Regions from separate parts of the Citrobacter farmeri genome, predicted to be linked through region 1. Evidence: predicted binding sites of a transcription regulator. Region 1 holds the regulator's gene; the other holds the start of a gene.
What was found. Region 1 encodes PurR, which represses purine synthesis genes. Its sites were predicted from a motif close to CANGCAAACGTTTGCNTG; they were not measured.
Positions count from the first base shown of each region.

Region 1 (5,021 bases):
GTCGCCATATAGTGCGATAAACCGCCCCAACCACAGCCAATATCCAACACGCGCATTCCTGGTTGTAGCTGCAACTTCTCGCAGATTAACCGCAGTTTAGCCTGCTGCGCCTCTTCAAGAGTGTCAGCATCCTTCCAGTAAGCGCAGGAATACTGCATATACGGATCGAGCATGCGACTGAACAGATCGTTACCGAGATCGTAATGCTCTTTACCCACGATCCACGCCCGTTTTTTATTTTGTAAATTAAACAGGCGAGCGCCGGCGATGCGGAGGGTATCTTTGAAATGATGCGGAAGTTGGTTTTCAAGTCCTGCGCGCAGGACTTTGCTAAAAAACTGGTCCAGCCGATCGCACTCCCACCAGCCATCCATATAACTCTCACCCAGGCCGAGCGACCCCTCTTGTAAAACGCGTTTGAAAAAATCGGGGTTTTTGACGCGTATATCTGCTGGTGAAGAGCCGTTGATGGCGATGCCCGCGCGGCTTAACAATTCGTTAGTGATACGGTACCAGTCGTCATCCGGTACGCTGACTTCTTCTATACACGATGAACTCATAGTTTCTCCATCACTGGTCGGTGATCAGAACCTTAAAACAGCGTAGACGCTTTTTGGGCTTTATGAGAAATCTCGCGGGGTCATTCCGCGAGTCTATTATCCGACGTAGAACAGAGGAAGGGAGAACCCCTTGCCGAAAAGGCCATCCATGGTGAACCGGGAACGCTCCGGTTCCCGTTAACACATAATAATTATCGTAATTTTAACAACCGAAATTTAGTATAGGCCTCAAAAATTGATGATACAACCAAAAATTGTTAGTCGACTAATTAACGGCGAATGTGAGTGATATCAATGAGATTCGCTATGGGCAATCCCGCGATCTTCATGCTGCTCGCTGGCGTCTGAGGGCTGCAGTTGCATCTTGTAGCCCACTCCGGCCAGGACGACCGTCGACAGCATCACGCTGGTTGTGGTCAGCAGCGGTGTGCTGATAAGCCAGGAAACCACCAGGCTTGCCAGGAAGCACAGACCCAATTGCAGGGTATTTTGCAGGGCAGCGGCACGCCCCGTTGCCTGTGGGAACGGGCGCAGCGCCTGGGCGACCACAATCGGATAAATAGCGCCATTGGCTATCGCCATCACGCAGAAGGGGATCAGGATCTCCGCAAGCGTGATGTGATGAATAAAGCTTGCGGCCCATGTCGCCACCACGCTAAGCGCATAGATAACCAGCAGCCAGGGCAGAAGCTGTTGCCCCTGCCATTTTTGCAGCGCGGCGCGACAACCGTAGCCGCCAATCAGAAAGGCGATGGTCTGCGGCACATAGCTCAGGCCAATCACCGCCGGGCTGTAGCCCATTTCACTCAGAATAAACGGCGAGCCGGTCAGCCACGCAAAGAAACTGGCAGAACACGCCGCGTAAATCAGTACGTTGCCGCGATACGTTTTCGCGCGCAGCAGTGTGGTGAAGGTCAGTTTATCTTTACTGTCGTCGCGCGCCCGGGAAGTCGGTTTTAAAAACAGTGCAGGCACCATCAGCAGCAGCGTGATGATAAACAGCGTGGCAAAGATCGCCTGCCAGGAAAGATGGGTCAGGATCCAACTTCCTAATAACGGCGCCAGTGCAGGGGACAGCCCGACCAGCGGCATGATCGTCGCGAAAATGCGATTAATTCTGTGCGAAGGATAGTAATCGGTGACCAGCGCCTGCCAGATGACTGTCGCCGCACAGACACCCACTGCCTGAATAAAGCGCAGAACCAACAATCCCGTCGCGCTTTCGACCCACAGCATACCCAGGCTACCGAGGGCGAAGATGGACAGACCCAGTAGCAGGATCGGTTTACGGCCATAGCGGTCCGAGAGCGGTCCCCACAGCAGTTGCGCGACGGCAAAGCCCGCTAAAAAAAGACTCAGGCTGGCGCTGACGGCAGATGCCGGTGTTTGCAGGTCAGATTGAATGGCGGCAAAAGCGGGCAAATACATGTCGGTTGCCAGAAAACCCAACACGCTGAGTCCTGCCAGCCAGACTAAAAACCCTTTTCCTGGTTGCATAGTTGTTCTCTAATTTTAATGAATGACACTGGCGCAGAGTGTAGGGAGTGAATTTCGGCTTGTGAAACGGTAATATTTGTTTATTGCATTCAAAAATTTTGTAGGCAGATTATGTGGTCAGAATATGCGCTGGAAGTGGTTGATGCCGTAGCGCGCAACGGTAGTTTCAGTTCCGCCGCTCAGGAGTTGCACCGGGTGCCCTCGGCGGTCAGCTATACGGTCCGCCAACTGGAAGAGTGGCTGGCGGTTCCGCTCTTTGAACGTCGTCACCGCGATGTCGTGCTGACCCCGGCGGGAGCCTGGTTTTTGAAAGAAGGTCGCTCTGTCATCAAAAAAATGCAGATCACGCGCCAGCAGTGTCAGCAGATCGCCAACGGCTGGCGCGGACAACTTCCCATCGCAGTGGACAATATCGTGCGCCCGGAGCGTACGCGACAGCTGATTGTCGATTTTTACCGCCACTTTGATGACGTGGAGTTGCTGGTCTTTCAGGAGGTGTTCAACGGCGTCTGGGACGCGCTGTCAGATGGCAGGGTTGAACTCGCTATCGGCGCAACCCAGGCGATCCCGGTCGGAGGACGATACACCTTCCGCGATATGGGCAAGCTGAGCTGGTGTTGTGTCGTTGCCAGCACACATCCGCTGGCCGCCATGAGCGGGCCTCTCAGTGATGACACGTTGCGCAACTGGCCGTCACTGGTACTGGAAGATACCTCCCGCACGCTGCCGAAACGCGTGACCTGGTTGCTGGACAACCAGAAGCGGGTGGTGGTTCCGGACTGGGATTCCTCCGCGACCTGTATCAGCGCCGGGCTTTGTGTCGGTATGGTGCCGACGCATTTTGCCAAGCCGTATCTCAATAAGAGACAGTGGGTGGCATTGAACCTGGAGAACCCTTTCCCGGATGCGGGGTGTTGCCTGACCTGGCAGCAGAATGATATGTCACCCGCGCTAATCTGGCTGCTTGACTATCTGGGAGACAGCGAAACGCTGAACAAAGAGTGGTTGCGGGAGCCTGACGAGACTCCCGCAGAAGACGTTTAGCGACGGTAGTCGCGGAAAGGACCATCCGCAACGGAGCGACGCTCCACCAGGCGCGGGTGGACCTCAATGGACTGCGACTCTTCGCGCTTATTGACGATACGGTCCAGCAGCATGTTAAAGGCTGTCTCACCCAGGGAATCTTTAGGCTGGTGGATGGTGGTCAATGCTGGCGTAAAGAAGCGGGCGTTGCGCACATTGTCATAGCCGATCAGCGATACGTCCTGCGGTACGCGAAGGCCCATCTCATCGGCGGCACAAAGGGCACCCATTGCCATAATATCGCCGCCACAGAAGACCGCCGTTGGGCGATGCGCTTGCGACAAAATTTGCTGCATGGCGCGGTAGCCGGATTCAGGCTCGAAGTCGCCCTGTACAATCCAGTTCTCTGGCACTTTAATCAGCGCTTCATCCATCGCTTTCATAAAACCGGCCAGACGGCCAGCGCCCGTATTGCGTTCCATCAGCCCCGGAATCACACCAATTTCACGGTGTCCGCGTTCGACCAGGTAGCGGCCAGCCATATAACCGCCTTCAAAGGCGTTATCAATTACGGTATCGGTGAAGTCGGCTTTGGCTTCGCCCCAGTCCATAACCACCATCGGGATATGACGATACTCTTCCAGCATCGAAAGCAGGGGATCGGGATATTCGGAACACATCACCAGCAGACCATCAACGCGTTTTTGCGCCATCATGGACAGATAGGCACGCTGTTTTTCCAGATTGTTCCAGACGTTACCAAGGATCAGGGTATAGCCCTTCTGGAAGCAGTTCTTCTCAACCGCTTCAATAATTTCGGCAAAGTAGGGGGCTTCGCTGCTGGTCGCCAGCAAACCGATAGACTTGGTATGGTTTACCTTCAGGCTACGGGCAACAGCGCTGGGGGAATAGTGCAATTCTTTGATTGCCGCCCACACTGCATTGCGTGTTTCTTCAGCGACGAAACGCGTTTTGTTAATTACGTGTGATACGGTTGTAGTGGAAACGTTTGCGCGTTTCGCTACATCTTTAATTGTTGCCATTAAATCTCACTCCAGACCCAACCTGAACATTAAAATACGCAAGTAAACGTTTGCCTTTACTCATCCTGTGCGCAACATCGTGGGTGCGGCATGACGGGAAAACGCCACAGAGCGTCAGGAAGGGGTCAATGGCCGGTACGCTAATCAAGTAAGCGTCGAATTTTGGCTGATCTTAACGAAAAGGGGAAGTATTAAAAGCACATATCACTCTAAATCGTGGGAGATTTTTGCACTCAAGTGTGCAAAAATGCGCTATATCACTTTTTGTGTGGGAATAAAAAGGAGAAAAGTTGATGAGCACCGATCTGAAATTTTCATTAGTGACCACGTTTATTGTTCTGGCTTTAATCGTTGCTGGCGGTCTGACAGCGGCAATGCATTGATTTCCCCTCGGGGGAGTGTCTGCTCCCTCGAACCTCCTGCCATATTGTTATTGAATCTGCAAAAGTCTTTTGTATTTTTGTTAACTTCTCTTTTTTTGTGATTGATGTCATGCTTTTGACTCTTAGTTAAGCATCGCGATCCGTCGCGAAGAGCCGGAGTCATCACTGCATGAAAATTAATTATCCGTTACTGGCGCTGGCTATCGGCGCATTCGGCATCGGCACGACCGAATTCTCGCCGATGGGGCTATTACCCGTCATCGCGCGTGGTGTCGATGTGTCTATTCCTGCGGCTGGTATGCTGATTAGCGCCTATGCGGTCGGCGTGATGGTCGGCGCACCGCTGATGACGCTGCTGCTGTCACATCGCGGGCGACGTAATGCGCTGATTTTTCTGATGGCTATCTTTACGCTTGGTAACGTGCTCTCGGCGATTTCTCCGGATTACACCACACTGATGCTGTCACGCATTTTAACCAGCCTTAACCACGGCGCGTTCTTCGGCCTGGGTTCCG
Region 1 is NZ_CP077291.1:2,495,906-2,500,926, reverse strand. Features, by position in the region: gene cfa (cyclopropane fatty acyl phospholipid synthase) at 1-560, opposite strand, end outside; gene punC (purine nucleoside transporter PunC) at 852-2,057, opposite strand; gene punR (DNA-binding transcriptional activator PunR) at 2,169-3,101, shown strand; gene purR (HTH-type transcriptional repressor PurR) at 3,098-4,123, opposite strand; gene cydH (cytochrome bd-I oxidase subunit CydH) at 4,417-4,506, shown strand; gene I6L53_RS11700 (MFS transporter) at 4,676-5,021, shown strand, end outside.

Region 2 (5,021 bases), 2.0 Mb from region 1:
ACAATGACGGCTTTCTGGCCGGTTGCGTCAGAGTAAACGTGCATATTGTTGGCCTGCGTACCCAGCTTACCGCTCTGGTCAGTCATATCTGCCGGCAGTGAGAAACTCAGTTTGCCATCCAGCAGAGAAACCGGCAGACCGGTTGCGTTGCTTTCTGCCGCCGTGCCTTCTGCCGGCGCTTTCGTATCACTATTATCACAGGCCGCGAGCCCCATAACCAGCAGGCCAATACCGACATATTTAACCAGATTACGCATTGACTTCTTCCTTTCGATAAACGGCCATAACGGCGCATTCGTTCATCTTATCACAACTCAGAAAATGAACCTTTAGCTCAACTTGTCTGCATCGCCGGGATTTCAGATTTATCTGCCAGTTTTTTCAGCAACATATTCAGCAATACACCATACATCGGCAGGAAGAAAAGGATGCTGATCAGCACCTTGAAACAGTAATCGACGATGGCGATTTCCATCCAGTGCTCGGCCATAAAGGCATCCGGGCTGCGCCAGAACGCAATAAAGAAGAAGGCGAGGGTGTCGCTGACGTTGCCAAACAGCGTAGAGGCCGTCGGTGCCAGCCACCAGCGGCGGTTTTGACGCAGGCGGTTAAAGACGTGTACATCGAGAATCTGTCCCAGCGCATAGGCCATAAAACTGGCGACCGCGATACGGGCGACAAACAAATTGAAGTGCATGAGAGCACCAAATCCCTGCCAGGAACCCATATAGAACAGCGATGAAATTACATAGGAGATCAGCAGCGCTGGCATCATCACCGCAAAGATAATTCGACGGGCCAGCGGCGCGCCAAAAATTCGCACGGTCAGGTCGGTTGCGAGGAAAATAAACGGAAAGCTAAACGCGCCCCAGGTGGTGTGGAAACCAAAAATGGAGACCGGAAGCTGAACCAGATAGTTGCTGGAGGTAATCACCAGCAAATGGAATAGCGATAGCCAGAACAACGCTTTTACGCGCTGTGAGTGTGTAAATGCATTCATATTGTACCTTTTTGATGGTTATTGGGGTGAGGGAACCCAATTCGAGCCGCCGCATAATACTGCTTTGCGGCTGCAATGCAATGGCTATTTTTCACGCAATCGTTAACCTGATTGGCTTACTCCGGAACTGAGCGTAAACTACAGCCGTTTTTTTAGTGAATGAGACCACGATGAGCGATCTGTTTTCCTCTCCCGACCATACCCTTGATGCCCAGGGACTCCGCTGCCCGGAGCCGGTGATGATGGTGCGTAAAACCGTACGCAACATGCAGACCGGCGAAACGCTGCTGATTGTGGCGGACGATCCGGCAACCACCCGTGACATTCCCGGCTTTTGTACCTTTATGGAACACGAACTGGTGGCAAAAGAGACCGACTCTCTGCCGTATCGCTATCTGGTGCGTAAAGGCCAGTAAGCGACGCCGGATGGCGCTAACGCTTATCCGGCCTACAAAGGATAATGCACCGCACACGGCTCTTAGGCCGGATGGCGCTAACGCTTATCCGGCCTACAAAGATAATACACTGCACACGGCTCGTAGGCCGGATAAGGCAACGCCGCCATCCGGCAAAAACACGTTATCCTTTACGTAACAATCTAAGGGCGTTGGCGGTGACCAACACCGTTGCTCCGGTATCCGCCAGCACCGCCAGCCACAGGCCGGTTATTCCGAGCAGCGTGGTGACGAGAAATATCCCTTTCAGCCCCAGCGCAATGGTGATGTTCTGACGAATATTGGCGTGGGTGGCCCGGGCCAGTTGGATCATCTGCACCAGCCCCGTGAGGCGGTTATGCGTCAGTGCGGCATCCGCCGTTTCCAGCGCCACGTCGGTGCCGCTACCCATCGCGATACCAATGGCGGCGGCCTTCATCGCCGGCGCATCGTTAATGCCGTCACCCACCATCGCCAGCGGTGACTGTTGATTCAGCGTGGTGACCGCCTTCACTTTATCTTCCGGCAGCAATCCTGCGTTAAACGCCAGGCCCAACTCTCCGGCAATGGCTGCCGCCGCGCGCGGGTTATCGCCGGTCAGGATCACGCCCTTCACGCCCAACGCGTTGAGTTCGCTGATGGCGGTGTGGGCATCGTCGCGCAGCGTATCCTGCAGGGCGATTACGCCGATCACGCTCTCGTTGCGCAGAACCAGAACGACGGTCTGCCCGGCGCTTTCGAGTTGATTAATCTCTCCGGCAAAGGCGTCGGCAGGACGTTTCCCGGCGGCGCAAATCAGAACGCTTTCACCATTCACCTGTGCTTCAATACCTGACCCCACCAGCGCCCGTTGCCCCTCAGCGGCTGGGATTGTCAGCCCTGTCGTTTGCGCTTCGCGAACAATGGCCTGCGCTAACGGGTGCGTTGCGCCCTGTTCGACGGCCGCCGCCAGCGCCAGCAGTTCAGATTCGCTGACGCCGCTGGCTGGGTGAATCGCCGTGACGCGCGGTTTACCGATGGTCAGTGTCCCGGTCTTATCAAAGGCGACCTGGGTGATACGACCTAACTGTTCCAGCGCCGCGCCGCCTTTAATCAATGCTCCGCGACGGGCTGCCGCCGCCAGTCCGGATGTGATGGCCGCTGGCGTGGAGATCACCAGCGCACACGGACAACCGATCAGCAGCAGCGTTAACCCTTTATAAATCCACTCCTGCCAGGCGCCGGTGAATAACAGTGGCGGGACGATCGTCACCAGCAGGGCGACGACCATAATCGCTGGCGTATAAATCCGGCTGAAGCGGTCGATAAAACGCTCGATTGGTGCACGGCGCTCCTCGGCTTCTTCGATTAACTTCAGAATGCGGTCAATCGCGCTGGCACCTGGCTCGGAGAGCACTTCCAGCGTGACAAGACGGTCCACGCTGGTCGCTCCCGCCGGCACTTTTTCGCCGGTGGCGCGTTCTACCGGGATTGATTCGCCCGTCAGCGCACTTTCATCAAAACTGGCAAAACCAGAGACCAGTTTACCGTCAGCAGGCAGGCGTCCCCCGGCGGCAACTTCAATGATGTCACCCGGTTGCAGGGTGTTGATCGCCACCTCTTCCCGCACGCCGTCGCGCAGGCGCGTCGCGGTTTCTGGCTTCAGTGCCATCAGCGCGCTGACCCCTTTGCGTGCACGGCTGGCGGCCCATCCTTCGAGTCGTTCGCCAATCAGGAACAACAGCAATACCATTGCCGCTTCTGCCGTGGCGCCGATGAACAGCGCCCCGATAGCCGCGACGCTCATCAGCGTTTCAATGGCAAACCAACTGCCGGTTTTAATCAGACGCAGCGCCTGGCGGGCAATCGGGAACAGGCCGACCAGCGTCGTGGCAATAAACGCGAGTTGACCGAACGGGTGGTTGAACTGCTCCAGTCCCCAACTGAGCGCCATCATGACGGTAAGGGTCAGCAGCGGCAGATTCTCTTTAAAGCGGGATTCGGGGACGTCTTCCTTTGTCTGTTCATCGCGCAGGGTGTAACCCGCTTTTTGCACCGCGTTCTCGATTTGCTGGCGGAGATCGCCGTTACTGTCGACGACCAGTTTCTCGGTGGCAAACAGCACCTGGACCTGGTTGACGCCGCTGACCTGGCGCACTGCGTTTTCCACTTTGCGGGCGCAGGCGGCGCAGTCCATCCCGGACACTTTCCAGCTGTAGCGGGTGCCTTTTACCGTATCGACAACGGGTTCAGGAGTTGCGCATGCGCCTTCGCAGCAACAGTCACCGGTCTTCTGGGGCGCTGGAGCAGGCTTGAAAGATGAAAATTGTGGGGCTTTTTTGCCATCGTGAGCAGGTATCGACATGGCATCCTCCGGTTGATGATAATTTTCTCATTAACCGGAGGATACACTCTGGAGTCGACTCCAGAGTCAAGCGTTATTAGAGGTAAAGTGAACGGACGATCAGGAAGTGCCCGGCAAAGTAGCAGGCGGCGGCGATGGCGTTGTCCGCGCGGAAACGACAGCGGTAGTGACTGCCCAGCCAGACAATGTTGCCGATGAACAGCAGCGACGCGCCCAAAAATGCCGACAGCGCAGGCCCGGTGGGACGGAAGAACCACAGTTCACCGGCCAGCCAGACCATGACCAGCGTCATGGCGATAAAGGTGCAGACCGGCCAACGCAGCTCTTCGAGGCGTGTCCAGATCACCGCAATCAGCAGAGCACCCAGCACCATCAGCACCAGCGGCAACGGCCAGAAGAAAGAGAGCGTCATCTGGCTGGCAAAATAGATGGTATACAGCAGGTGCGAGAGGAAGAACGCGCCAATCGCATAGAGCAGTCGCTGACGCGGCAATAATGTCAACGCATCGCCAACCAGAGAGGCGCAAAGACCGGCCAGTACCAGATAGCTCACGGCGTTGAACATCGGCGCCTGCCAGGCCAGTAACAGCAGGAGTAATAAGGTGACGGGTTTAAAGACCCAGCGTTGCCAGGCGGGTCCACGGTAGGAGGCATCCACAAATAACCATGCGGAAAGGCAGACAGCGATAAACGACCAAAGCATCTTAGTTCCTTGAATTCGTTATTTTTTCGTAAGCGGTATGCTCACAACCCTGATGTTCAGTGTAGAGGCCGCGACCACCTGATGACAACACTATAACGGGCAGGGTATGCTTATTTCCGCATTTTCTGATGAGTTATCAATATGAGTAAGCCGCCACTTTTCATCATTATTATCATTGTGTTGATTATCATCGCTGCCTCGTTTCGCTTTATGCAGCAGCGGCGGGAAAAAGCCGATAACGATGCGGCACCGCTTCGGCAGGCGCAGATGGTGGTCAGCAATAAGCGTGAAAAACCCATCAACGACCGACGTTCCCGACAGCAACAGGTCACGCCGGCGGGAACCAGCATGCGCTATGAGGTCAGCTTTAAGCCGCAGCACGGTGGGCTGGAAAAGACATTCCGTCTTGACGCGACGCAGTACCATGCGCTGACGGTAGGGGATAAAGGAACGCTGAGCTACAAAGGATCGCGCTTCGTCGATTTTGTCGCTCAGCCGTAGAATTACTTTTTGACGTTAAACTTCTTCTGCCAGACCAGC
Region 2 is NZ_CP077291.1:4,519,623-4,524,643, reverse strand. Features, by position in the region: gene I6L53_RS21400 (DcrB family lipoprotein) at 1-257, opposite strand, end outside; gene I6L53_RS21395 (7-cyano-7-deazaguanine/7-aminomethyl-7-deazaguanine transporter) at 335-1,000, opposite strand; gene tusA (sulfurtransferase TusA) at 1,171-1,416, shown strand; gene zntA (Zn(II)/Cd(II)/Pb(II) translocating P-type ATPase ZntA) at 1,580-3,778, opposite strand; gene I6L53_RS21380 (lysoplasmalogenase) at 3,855-4,481, opposite strand; gene I6L53_RS21375 (DUF2500 domain-containing protein) at 4,623-4,982, shown strand; gene I6L53_RS21370 (DUF1145 family protein) at 4,985-5,021, opposite strand, start outside.
Region 2: tusA (sulfurtransferase TusA) is a predicted target of PurR. The motif match lies at 1,093-1,110, and genes of this name have one in related genera.